Regions from separate parts of the Clostridium lamae genome, predicted to be linked through region 2. Evidence: riboswitches for the same ligand, from Rfam matches in the RefSeq annotation. Region 2 holds a riboswitch; each other region holds the start of a gene.
The links. A riboswitch is a leader RNA that binds a small molecule or an ion and turns the genes downstream of it on or off. The one in region 2 is predicted to bind S-adenosylmethionine.

Region 1: another riboswitch for S-adenosylmethionine. It lies ahead of metK (methionine adenosyltransferase); the one in region 2 lies ahead of QK892_RS07975 (O-acetylhomoserine aminocarboxypropyltransferase/cysteine synthase family protein).
Region 3: another riboswitch for S-adenosylmethionine. It lies ahead of QK892_RS06370 (ABC transporter ATP-binding protein); the one in region 2 lies ahead of QK892_RS07975 (O-acetylhomoserine aminocarboxypropyltransferase/cysteine synthase family protein).
Region 4: another riboswitch for S-adenosylmethionine. It lies ahead of QK892_RS03370 (methionine ABC transporter ATP-binding protein); the one in region 2 lies ahead of QK892_RS07975 (O-acetylhomoserine aminocarboxypropyltransferase/cysteine synthase family protein).

The regions. Positions count from the first base shown of each region.
Region 1 covers NZ_JASCQJ010000025.1:31,869-35,080, forward strand. The annotation lists gene yyaC (spore protease YyaC) at 1-192, opposite strand, end outside; gene QK892_RS12270 (hypothetical protein) at 303-752, shown strand; tRNA gene QK892_RS12275 (tRNA-Tyr) at 966-1,050, shown strand; tRNA gene QK892_RS12280 (tRNA-Thr) at 1,071-1,145, shown strand; tRNA gene QK892_RS12285 (tRNA-Tyr) at 1,153-1,237, shown strand; tRNA gene QK892_RS12290 (tRNA-Val) at 1,255-1,330, shown strand; tRNA gene QK892_RS12295 (tRNA-Thr) at 1,338-1,412, shown strand; tRNA gene QK892_RS12300 (tRNA-Tyr) at 1,420-1,504, shown strand; SAM riboswitch class I at 1,661-1,768, shown strand; gene metK (methionine adenosyltransferase) at 1,867-3,042, shown strand.
Region 2 covers NZ_JASCQJ010000012.1:32,777-35,988, reverse strand. The annotation lists gene QK892_RS07990 (HD domain-containing protein) at 1-235, shown strand, start outside; gene QK892_RS07985 (winged helix-turn-helix transcriptional regulator) at 402-755, opposite strand; gene QK892_RS07980 (nitroreductase family protein) at 989-1,531, shown strand; SAM riboswitch class I at 1,689-1,802, shown strand; gene QK892_RS07975 (O-acetylhomoserine aminocarboxypropyltransferase/cysteine synthase family protein) at 1,948-3,212, shown strand, end outside.
Region 3 covers NZ_JASCQJ010000008.1:97,219-100,430, reverse strand. The annotation lists gene QK892_RS06375 (DUF7916 family protein) at 1-642, shown strand, start outside; SAM riboswitch class I at 982-1,084, shown strand; gene QK892_RS06370 (ABC transporter ATP-binding protein) at 1,278-2,303, shown strand; partial or broken gene QK892_RS18415 (hypothetical protein) at 2,387-2,530, shown strand; gene QK892_RS06365 (GntR family transcriptional regulator) at 3,170-3,212, shown strand, end outside.
Region 4 covers NZ_JASCQJ010000004.1:49,270-52,481, reverse strand. The annotation lists gene QK892_RS03385 (HD domain-containing protein) at 1-174, shown strand, start outside; gene QK892_RS03380 (hypothetical protein) at 452-619, opposite strand; gene QK892_RS03375 (DUF503 domain-containing protein) at 995-1,282, shown strand; SAM riboswitch class I at 1,365-1,506, shown strand; gene QK892_RS03370 (methionine ABC transporter ATP-binding protein) at 1,626-2,657, shown strand; gene QK892_RS03365 (methionine ABC transporter permease) at 2,657-3,212, shown strand, end outside.

The sequences.
Region 1 (3,212 bases), on a different contig from region 2:
TAGTGTTCCGAATACTGGCAATGGAAGATTATTCTCTATTAAAAGACTGCCTACAAGTGGACCGAGACAGTCTCCGATACATTTATCAGTACCTACACAAATTATAATAGTATCATCTTTTTTATATTTTTTTATTTTATCAGCAATTTCCATGTAGGAATTATGATCATCATAGTGTATTTTATGCTTCACTAGAATTCACCTCCTGATTATACCAATATATGTTTTGAAACTTTTAATTATAATAAAATGTATAAAAAAACATAAAAAGGATAGTAATTTAATGTAGGAGGTGAAGCTTAATGAAAAAAGCTTTAGTTTATTTGTTCACTATAGTACTAGGTGCAAGTATACCAATATATTTCTTGCTTTTTTGGGAACCATTAAAGAGTGATGAAGTGTTAAGTAGTAATGCTATTAGTAATATTACAGATGAAGAGAGTGATGTAAATGGAAATGAGGAGTTAGTAAATAATTCAGTTGAGTCAGAAGTCTTCTTATTGAGACAAAAGGATACTTCTAATAGTTTACTAAACTACATTGATAGTGATAGAAATGAGAAATTAGATTCACTAATGAAGAAATTATCTACTTTAGATTTGATAAAGATAAATGACTATTTTTCTAATAAAGATGACATTGACAGAATCAGAAGAGGATTTGAATTAGCAAAGAAGAGGATGTCAGTATCTGATTATGAAGTATTTAAAAATATACTAGAAAATTATGTAGATTCAAGTGTTTTTGAATAAAATTAAATCTAATAAATATAAATACAATAAATATAACTTAAAAAGATATTAGAATTAAACGAGAGAAAATAAGAGAAAAATAGAAAGAAATAGGTATAATTTCGTTAAATGAGCTGAAATTACACTTGAAATTAAGAAATAATAAATATATACTAGTCATTGTCAGTTGAGCGAACGAAATTAACTTAACTGAAATTAAATAAATAATTTTATGGGGGAGTTCCCGAGTGGCCAAAGGGGGCAGACTGTAAATCTGTTACGTTTCGTTTCGATGGTTCGAATCCGTCCTCCCCCACCATTTAAAATTATTTAGAATATGCTGGCATGGCTCAACGGTAGAGCAGCTGACTTGTAATCAGCAGGTTGTAGGTTCGATTCCTATTGCCAGCTCCAAAAAAATGGGGGAGTTCCCGAGTGGCCAAAGGGGGCAGACTGTAAATCTGTTACGTTTCGTTTCGATGGTTCGAATCCGTCCTCCCCCACCATTTTTAATTTTTATTATGGAAGCATAGCTCAGCTGGGAGAGCATCTGCCTTACAAGCAGAGGGTCACAGGTTCGATCCCTGTTGTTTCCACCATATATATGCTGGCATGGCTCAACGGTAGAGCAGCTGACTTGTAATCAGCAGGTTGTAGGTTCGATTCCTATTGCCAGCTCCATAAATAAGGGGGAGTTCCCGAGTGGCCAAAGGGGGCAGACTGTAAATCTGTTACGTTTCGTTTCGATGGTTCGAATCCGTCCTCCCCCACCACAAAGGCAAGGATATTTATTATCACTTGTCTTTTATTTTTTTGCTCTTAAAAGTAAAATAAGATTAAAACATATAAATTAGATAAATTTTTTATCTATAATTATTGACTAGTAATAATAAAGGTGTTATAATCTGAAAAGTAAAATTTGATATTAGTTCTTATCAAGAGAGGCGGAGGGAAAAGGGCCCTGTGAAACCCGGCAACCTACTTCATTTATTTGAGTGTGGTGCCAATTCCTGCAATTTAATTTTGCAAGATAAGAAAGGTTATGATTTTTAACATCTCTTCTTATCGAGGAGATTTTTTTATTATATAAATTATTTTAGAATTAATATCAAATATAGAGAAAGGAGATATTAAGATGAAAAGATTATTTACTTCAGAATCAGTTACAGAAGGGCATCCAGATAAAATTTGTGACCAAATATCAGATGCTGTATTAGATAGTATTTTAGCAAAAGATCCTATGGCAAGAGTTGCATGTGAAACTGCTGTTACTACAGGAATGGTTTTAGTTATGGGAGAAATATCAACTAATTGTTATGTTGATATTCCGAAGTTAGTAAGAGAAACTGTTAAGGAAATCGGTTATGATAGAGCTAAATATGGGTTTGACTGTGAAACATGTTCAGTTTTAACTTCTATAGATGAACAATCAAGTGATATCGCTATGGGAGTAGATGAGGCATTAGAGTCAAGAGCTGGAGAAAAGGATAATGTTGAAGCGGTTGGAGCTGGAGACCAAGGTATGATGTTTGGTTTTGCAACTAATGAAACAGAAGAGTTTATGCCATTACCAATAGCTATGGCTCATAGATTATCAAGAAGATTATCAGAAGTTAGAAAAAATGGAACTTTATCATATTTAAGACCTGATGGAAAGACTCAAGTTACTGTTGAGTATGATGATAATAAAGTAGTAAGAATAGATACGATTGTTATATCAACACAACACAGTGAAGAGGTTTCTCAAGAACAAATTCAAAAAGATTTAATGGAACACGTAATAAAAGCTGTAGTTCCAGCTGAATTATTAGATGATAAAACTAAGTATTTCATAAATCCAACTGGAAGATTTGTTGTTGGTGGTCCACAAGGAGATAGTGGATTAACAGGAAGAAAGATAATAGTAGATACCTATGGTGGATATGGAAGACACGGTGGTGGTGCTTTCTCAGGAAAAGATCCAACTAAGGTTGATAGATCAGCGGCATATGCAGCTAGATGGGTTGCTAAAAACTTAGTTGCAGCAGGAATTGCTGATAAGTTAGAAATTCAATTAGCATATGCTATTGGTGTTGCTAAGCCAGTATCAATAGAAATAGAAACATTTGGAACAGGTAAGAAGTCAGAAGAAGAAATAGTATCAATTGTAGAAAAGGTATTTGATTTAAGACCAGGTGCTATAATTAGAGATTTAGACTTAAGAAGACCTATATATAAGCAAACTGCAGCTTATGGTCACTTTGGTAGAAATGATTTAAACCTTCCTTGGGAAGCATTAGATAAAGTAGAAGAAATAAAGAGATATCTATAAAAACTAGATATAAAATAGAAAAGACACTTTGTGTACTATATTTGAGTATGCAAAGTGTTTTTTATTATAAATATTTCAAATAAAAGTACTGTCTCACAATGTAAAATGACTAATTAAAAAAGAAACTACACTAGGATTTTATAAAAAATATATATTTTAAGTAATTCGTT
Region 2 (3,212 bases):
ACTTTACAAAGAAATGGCAGAACGTGAAACTATAGAAGCAAAGATCTATAAGGCTATTGATTCTCTTGAAGCATTAATTCAACATAATATTTCTGACTTGTCTACATGGATTCCAAAAGAATTTGACCTTAATCTAACATATGCTGATGATAAGGTAGCTTTTTCTGATTATCTTAGACTATTAAGACAAGCCATTCGTGAAGATACTATCAAGAAGATTGATGCAGAAAAATAAGATTAAATTGGTACTGATACAAATAAGAGATAGGGATTTTATGACAATTTTATATTGTGTAGGCTATTTCTCTATATTTTTTGAGGGAGAAATAGCCTTTTTATTTTACTTAAAATTACAAATTGTATAAAAGGACCTAATATAAAAAATATTAAATATGGGTAAATTAAAGAGAGACATTTGAATTAGTAGAATTGTTGTTTTCCAAATAAGATTCTCCCCAAATACACAATGCATTAAGAATAGGAATAAGGCTTTTTCCAAATTCAGTTAATGAGTATTCTGTTTTAGGAGGTACAACAGGATAAACAATTCTATTAATTATCTTGTCTTTTTCTAAGTCTCGTAACTGTTGTGTAAGCATTTTGTCAGTTGCTTTTGGCATTAATTTATGCAATTCGCTATATCTTAAAGTTTTGCCCATTAAGTGCCAAAGTATAATGGCTTTGTATTTTCCACCAATAAGATAAATTGGCGCTTCTATTGGGCAAGTAAATGTAATATTACAATTTGAATCCATTTTATTACTCCTTACTATCTTTTAAGGTAGTATATACCTAAAAAGTGCATTCTTGCATTATAGTTTGTTATGTTTATAATTATAGTATAGATTAATCTACATAACAAGGCTTGTAAATATATATTTTAAACCTAATATGGTAAAAATAGATATAAAGATATGCGTATATAAATGAGTAAATTATTATATTATGAAAATATGAATTAATAAATTTAAGGAAAGAGGTATTTAGAATGGATGCAATAACAATGATAAAAGAGAGAAGAAGTGTAAGAAAATTTAAAAATGAAAAAGTAGATAGAGAAGTTATGAAAGAAATAGTAGATATAGCTAGATGGGCTCCATCATGGGTAAATTTTCAAATAGCTAGATATACGTTAATTGACAATGAAGAGATTATTCAAAAGTTTGCAAATGATGCAGTTAAAGGATTTGTTTATAATATGGATACTTTAAAAAATGCAAAAGGTGTTGCAGTACTAAGCTTTGTAAAAGGAAAAAGTGGGAAATCAGAGCAATATGGTATTGAAAGCTCAAATGAGAATACTTGGGAAGTATTTGATGCAGGTATAGCATGTCAAACATTCTGTTTAGCAGCACATGCTAAAGGGATTGGAACCTGTATAATGGGAGTAATAAATGAAGATTCAATTGCTAAAATTATAAATTTACCTGAGGAAGAAACAGTAGCAGCTCTTATCGTTTATGGATATCCAGATGGCGAAGCAGTTCCAACTAATAGAAAGAGTGCTGAAGAAATAATGCGTTTTATATAAACATAATATAAAAACTTTATTTAACTTGAATAATGGAACCCCCTACTCACTAAAAAAGTAAAATTAGATTATAACTTAATAATAAATTTATTTGCATATTGAACTAATAATGGAAATAAGTGTATAATATATTAAAAGTGAATAATCGGATATAAGTCTTTTATCAAGAATGGCGGAGGGACCGGCCCTGTGAAGCCTAGCAACAGCTGATTATTATAAATCAGAATTGTGCTAAATCCTGCATAAAAATTTATTTTATGAGAGATAAGAGAGAGTTTTTTATGCCAATTTTATATTGTGTGTATAGGCTATTTCTCTATATTTTTGATGGAGAAATAGCCTTTTTATTTTACTTAAAATTACAAATTGTATAAAAGGACCTAATATAAAAAAATAATAATTAAGGGGGATTTTTTATGAGCAATAAAAAATGGAGTAAAGAAACAATATGTATAAAAGGGGGATACAATCCAACACCAGGAAATCCAATAGCCGCACCACTATTCCAAAGTACATCATACAATTTTGAAAATGCAGACCAAGTAGCAAATTTATTTGATTTAAAAGAAAGTGGTCATTTATATTCCAGAATAAGTAATCCAACAGTAAGTTATTTAGAAGAAAAGTTCACTAAATTAGAAGGTGGGGTAGGAGCAGTTGCCGTTTCTTCTGGACAAGCAGCATCAGTATTAGCAGTATTAAATATATGTGAAGCTGGAGATCATATAATATCTACTTCAACTATATATGGGGGAACCTTCAATCTTTTTTCAACAACTTTAAAAAGATTAGGAATCGAAACAACATTTATTAGTCCAGATATAAGTAAAGAAGAAATATTAAGTAAGGTTAAACCAAATACAAGATTATTATTTGGAGAAACCATAGGAAATCCAGGATTAAATGTTTTAGATTTAAAAAAATTTGCAAGTGCAGCTAAAGAAGCACAAATACCATTGATTGTTGATAATACAGTAGCAACTTCATATCTATTAAACCCATTTGAATATGGAGCTAATGTAGTAATTCATTCTACAAGTAAATATGCAGATGGACATTCAGTAGCTTTAGGTGGAATTATAGTAGATGGTGGTAATTTTAATTGGAATAATGGAAGGTTTGATTGCTTAGTTGAACCAGATGAGAGCTATCATGGGTTGCAATATGTAGATACATTTGGTGAATCTGCTTATATAGTTAAGTTAAGAGTTACTTTGTTAAGAGATTTTGGAAGTACAATGAGTCCATTTAATGCATTTTTAACTAACTTAGGATTAGAAACTCTTCATTTAAGAATGGAAAGACATAGTAGTAATGCTTTAGCTTTAGCTAAGTACTTACAACAGCATCCAAAGGTTAATTGGGTAAGCTATCCTTTACTAGAAACTCAAAAAGATTATGAAGTAGCACGTGAATATCTACCAAAAGGAGCATCAGGAATATTAACTTTTGGAATTAAAGGAGGAGTAGAAGCTGCTAAAAAACTTATTGATGAATTAAATTTAGCTAAATTGGTAGTACATTTAGGTGATGTTAGAACAACTTTATTACATCCAGCAAGTACAACTCATAGGCAGCTATCAGAAGAAGATATGATTTCAACAGGAGTAACTAAAGACTTAATAAGAGTTTCTGTAGGAATTGAAAATATAGATGATATTATAAATGATTTTGAACAAGC
Region 3 (3,212 bases), on a different contig from region 2:
GAGCTACACAGATTAGTAGGTCGTCCAATAGGAGTGAACTTGGAGCCTGTTGATTTAGATGCAGATATGCAAGAAAATCGTAGAACAATCAGCGAAGGTAGACAAGCCAATCTTGAAACAATTCAACAAATAGAGAAGCTAGGTTTGGATTTTGTTTGCTTTACTGGTAATCCTGGTACAGGTGTAACCAATTCTGAAATAGAAAAAACAATTAAATTAGCTAAAGATAATTTTTCAGGGTTAATTATTGCTGGTAAAATGCATGCTGCAGGTGTTGATGAACCAGTAGCAGATATAAAATCTATAAAAGGTTTCATTGAGGCGGGTGCAGATGTTATTTTAGTTCCAGCAGTTGGAACAGTACCTGGATTTGATGATGCAGATTTAAAAGAGGTTGTAAAAGTTGCACATAGTAATGGAGCACTTGTACTTACTGCAATAGGCACTAGTCAAGAAAGTTCAGATGAAGATACTATTAAACAAATTGCAATTCGCAATAAAATTTGTGGAGCTGATATTCAACATATTGGAGATGCAGGATATGGTGGGGTTGCTCCTTTTGAAAATATTTTTGCGATGAGTAAGGCAATACGTGGTGTTCGTCATACAGTATCAATGATTGCTAGATCAATTAATCGTTAATTATTAATAAAAAGAGATAAAGTAGAGGTGGGTTAAAATTTTGACCTACCTCTACTTTATATAAGCCCTTAGTAGAATGATATTAGTTCTACTAAGGGTAATAATTTATTTACTATTATTTTAGTAGAGCAACGATAACTATTTATCATTAATTCTAAACTAAGTGTATCCAAGTATCTTCAAAAATCATTTAGTAATTACAAAAGTATTAAAAATATATATATTATTTTAAAATATTAATTATTATTTAATAAAAAATATTGACAATTATACATTTAATGATTATTATAATAATAATTAATTTTTGGAAAAGTATAAAAAGTGAATATAGAAAGTAAATTCTTATCAAGAGAGGCGGAGGGACTGGCCCTATGATACCCGACAACCGATACTTAGTACACGGTGTTAATTCCTACAAAGCAGTAGCTTTGAAAGATAATAAGGTGGTGCGCAATTTTTACATTAGTTTAAAGTAAGCTACTTTCTTTTTGAAAGTAGCTTTTTTATACAATAAAAGCTGTTTTCAAAATAACAAAATCTATAGATACAAAGTCTTATTTAATAAAGTTTAAGAAAAGGCATAAGCTTAGAGGCTAGAAGTATTACGAAGAGTGACTAAAGAGGAGGTAAGATAATTGAGTGAAGAAAATAATAATGAATATATACTTCAGGTTCAGAATTTAAAAAAATGGTACCCCATTAAGAAAGGTATTTTCTCGAGGGCAACGGGAAATATAAAAGCAGTTGATGGAGTATCATTTAATATAAAACCTGGTGAAACTCTTGGAATAGTAGGTGAGTCTGGATGCGGAAAGTCTACACTAGGAAAAACATTAATAAGATCTATTGAGCCTACTTCTGGAAGGGTCATTTTCGACGGACAAGATATAACAAAACTTAATAAAAGGAAATTAAAAATTGCCAGGAAGAAGATGAAGTTAATATTTTATGATCCTTATGATTCTCTAAATCCTAGGATTACTGTCAAGGATATTATTGCTGAGCGAATAGATATTCAAAAGACTTATAAAACTAGTGAAGAGAGAGATAAAAAAATCGAAGAAGTAATGAAGAGGGTAGGATTAAATAAAGAGTGTATGAATGCGTATGCTAATGAATTTTCAGGTGGACAAAGACTGAGAATAAGGATTGCAAGAGCTATGATTTTAGATCCAAAGCTAGTTATATGTGATGAGACTGTATTTGCATTAGATGTATCAGTTCAAACTAAAATCATTGACCTTTTAAAAGAGCTTCAAAAAGAAAAGGGGGTAGCTTATATTTTTATATCCAATAACTTAAGTGTTGTAGAGCATATTGCAGATAGGGTGGCTGTAATGTACCTTGGTAAAATTGTAGAGATATCTGGTAAAAAAGAGCTGTATAGAAATCCTAAGCATCCTTATACAAAAGCTTTATTATCTGCAATTCCAAAGATTGATGGAGCTTCAGAAGAGGATTTAGATGATGAAAAGGTTATGCTTTTAGAAGGAGATATACCTAGTCCAGCCAATCCACCAAAAGGATGTAGATTCAATACAAGGTGTCCTAGTGCAAAAGAAATTTGTTTTTTAGAAGAGCCAGAATTAAAGATAGTAGAAGATGATCATTTATGTGCCTGTCATTTTGAAGGGATAGGACATATTATACAAATAGTATAGAAGAAGGATTAAAGAAAGCATCAAAAAATGCAGGTTTAGAATATCAATTAGAAGTTTATGCAGCAGGATAAACAGATGCATCTACAATTCAACCAGAAAGAGGGGGAATTGCTTCAGGGGGAATATGCTATGCAACAAGATATGTTCATAGCTATGAAGTAGCACCTATAGATGATATAGTTGAATGTGTTGAACTATTATATCATTACAGCAAAGAATTAGTTTAGTATTATAAAGCCCTTAGTAGAATTAGTTTTGGTTCTACTAAGGGCAATTTTTTTACTATAGAAATCGGATAAATATATAATATATTGATTCTAAATAATAGAACTAAACAAAGAAATTATAACAAAAAATATAAAGAGATTTAAAAAAAGAATAATTTATATCTATTTTTTTTAGTAAATATATTGACTACGATTTCAAAAGGTACTATTATAATATTAACAGGTTAACATGTTAAGTTATTAAGTTCTAGGGAGGAGGAGGGTAGGAGTTAAAATTACTATGAGATAATCTAAACACATTGTAGCTTAAAATAAAAAGTCTATTATATGTCTAAGCCCCGCAATACTATTAAAATAGGAAGAAATAATGACATTTTTATTTAGATGATGTGTGGATGAAGCATAACACATGAAAATGTGCATACTAGATATGTATTACTTAAGTAGATTAAAAGTATTTTTAGCATGAGGTGCTTATAGCTTTCTAAATTAACATATCTTATATGGTGATTTTAGATATGTGCATCTATAGGATAGCAACCAAAGTATACAATTATTCTTAGTTAAACTTGAAGCAGGGAATAATATAACCTATAATACTTATTATATTAACATGTTATATTATTAAGAGGTGAAATTATGGTTGCAAAATATGAGATTATAAAACAAGACATTATTCAGA
Region 4 (3,212 bases), on a different contig from region 2:
AATTTAAATGAAGTTAAAAATGCAGAGAACCATACAATAAATCATTTTTATGAAAAACTACTAAAATTAAAAGATTTGATGAATACAGATACAGCAAAGGAAATAGCAGAAAAAAGACATAAATTTATGGAAGACTTTTTAGAAGAGTTTTATAAGGAATGGAAGTTTAAGTAATGCACTTAAGTAATGAATAATGCATAATTAGTGAAATAACTCAGGCAAGCTGAGTTATAAATTTTTAAAGTTTTTCAATTTTTAAAATAAAATGCAGATTTGGCATACGTATTTTAAGGGTTGTTTGTTTTAAATATAAAAAAATTATATGTTTATTTTTATAAAATTTTGATATAATATAAATAAGAAAAGCTTAGTGCGTCAACACTAAGCAATCCTTAGAACGTTTATTTTGTTTTAGGGCTATTGGATTTAGATAATATCAACAAAATGGATGCTACTCTTTGCAGGACGGAGCATCTTTTTGTTTGCTTCTAATTTCAATATCAAGACCAATAAATTTTACTGAAATCTTTAAATAATGAATAAAAAGATTATGTTTTAAAACTAATGAAATTATATAAATAATAACAAAGCTTTTTATAATCAATTCTAGCATATCCAATACCACCCCCTAACTATGATGAGATATCACCAATAGTCCTAGGGAGATAAAATGTTCAAAACCCCCGTAGCCATCCTACTACGGACTTTTATCAATGCATAATTCATAATTGATAATGCATAATTGTTGAAATAATTCAGGCAGGCTGAATTATAAATTCCTTTGGAATTAATCCATAACTATTTCATTTTTTCATTTCGATTTTGCGAATGCAAAATAGAAATTTCATTCTTTCATTTTCTAAAACTCCGTAGGAGTTTTCTCATTAATTATGCATTGTGCATTACGCATTATGCATTTTAATTAAGCATTACGCATTATGCATTGTGCATTAATTTTAAGTTTGGGGTATAATATAGTAAAAGGGTGATAATTATGAAAGTGCTAGTAATGACTATAAATTTAAGAGCTGAGTGGGCTCATTCATTAAAAGAAAAAAGAATGATTGTTAGAAGTATAAGCCAAAAACTTAAAAATAAATTTAATATATCAGTAAATGAAGTAGATAATCAAGATTTACATAATTATATTACGATTGGGATATCAGGAATATGTGCTACTAATGCACAAGTGGATTCAACAGCAGAAAATATAATAAATTTTGTTGAAGATAATACTGATGCAGAGCTGATTAATATAAAAAAGGACGTTGTAATATTTTAAATTTTTCTACAATTGTTATTGACAAGCTTCTTTAATAAAGGTATATTAATATCAATAGAAAATTTAATAAACATTTCAATGTTTCTTATCAAGAGTGGTGGAGGGACTGGCCCTGTGAAACCCAGCAACCTTTAATAGGTGTGATAGGCTTAATTATTTTAGCCTAAATTACTCATATTAAGTTTGGTGCTAAATCCTGCAGCTTTTAAGCTGATAGATGAGAGAATAAATTAATAGGTCGTATTTTCGCGCACTAGAGAATTTATTCTCCAGTGCGTTTTTTATTATTTAGAAATTTATAATATCTAGCTGCTGTTTATTTAAGTTCTTAGGGGGGACATAAATGATTGAAATTAGAAATTTAACTAAAAAATTTAATGACGTAGAAGTTATTAAAAATGTTTCATTATCAATAGAAGAAGGGAAGATATATGGAATAATAGGTCATAGTGGAGCCGGAAAATCAACTTTACTTAGATGCATAAATGGACTTGAAAGTTATGAAGAGGGTTCAATAAATGTTATGGGAAAAGAAGTTAATGAGCTAAAGGGATATGAGTTAAGAGAGTTTAGAAAAAAACTAGGAATGATATTTCAGGGCTTTAACTTATTAAATAGAAAAACTGTATTTGATAATATAGCATTACCATTAGAGGTTTGGGGATTTGAAGAAGAATACAAAGAATATAAAGAAAAAATAGGAGATAAAAAAGCAATTAGTTATAGAAACTATAGAAAAAAAAGAATAAATGAAAGAGGAAATGAACTTTTAGATTTAGTAGGTCTTTCTGAAAAGGCAAAAGTAAAGCCAGCTAGTTTAAGTGGAGGCCAAAAGCAAAGAGTAGCAATAGCTAGAGCTTTGGCATTAGAGCCAAAAATATTACTTTGTGATGAAGCAACATCTGCCTTAGATCCTAAAATTACAAAGGATATATTATCACTTTTATCTAAAATAAATAAAGAATTAGGAATTACTATAGTAATAGTAACTCACCAAATGGAAGTAGTAAAAGAGGTTTGTGAAAAGGTTGCATTGATTGAAGGTGGAATTTTAAAGGCAGAAGGAAATTCAGAAGAATTATTCTTAAGACCAGGAGTATCTTTAAAGAAATTCCTTGGAGAAGAAGAGGAAGATATTTTACCTAGCAAGGGCATAAATATTAAATTATATTTCCCAAGTACATCTTCAGAAAATGCTCTTATAACAAAGATGGCAAGAGATTTAGATATGGACTTTTCAATAGTTTGGGGTAAACTTGAAAAGTTTAGAGAAGATATATTAGGTAATTTAGTAATTAATGTTGATGAGAAAGATAAGAACAAGGTTATAGCTTATCTTGAGAGAAAGGAAGTAGTATTGGAGGTGCTTAATTAATGTCAGAAATATTAATAGAAGGATTTAATAAAACAATAATAATGGTCTTTTTCTCAACACTATTTTCAGTAATATTGGGATTTATTCCAGCAATTGCATTAATAGTAACAGCACCAAATGGTTTAAAGCCTAATAAAGGAGTTTATAAGACTCTAGATACAATAATAAACATACTTAGGGGATTTCCATTTTTAATTTTAATGGTAGCAATAATGCCACTTACAAAATTAATAGTAGGAAAATCTATAGGAACTACAGCAGCAATAGTACCACTTACTATAGCAGCAGCACCTTTTGTAGCAAGAATTATAGAATCAGCTTTAAAAGAAGTTGATTCAGGAGTAGTAGAAGCAGCAAAATCCTTTGGAGCATCTAATACACAAATAATATTCAAAGTTATGCTTAAAGAAGCAGTGCCATCAATAATTTCAGGATTAACACTAACTATAATAAGCATAATTGGATATTCAGCTATGGCAGGAACAGTAGGAGCAGGAGGACTTGGTGACTTAGCAGTAAGATACGGTTATCAAAGATACCAAACAGATGTAATGA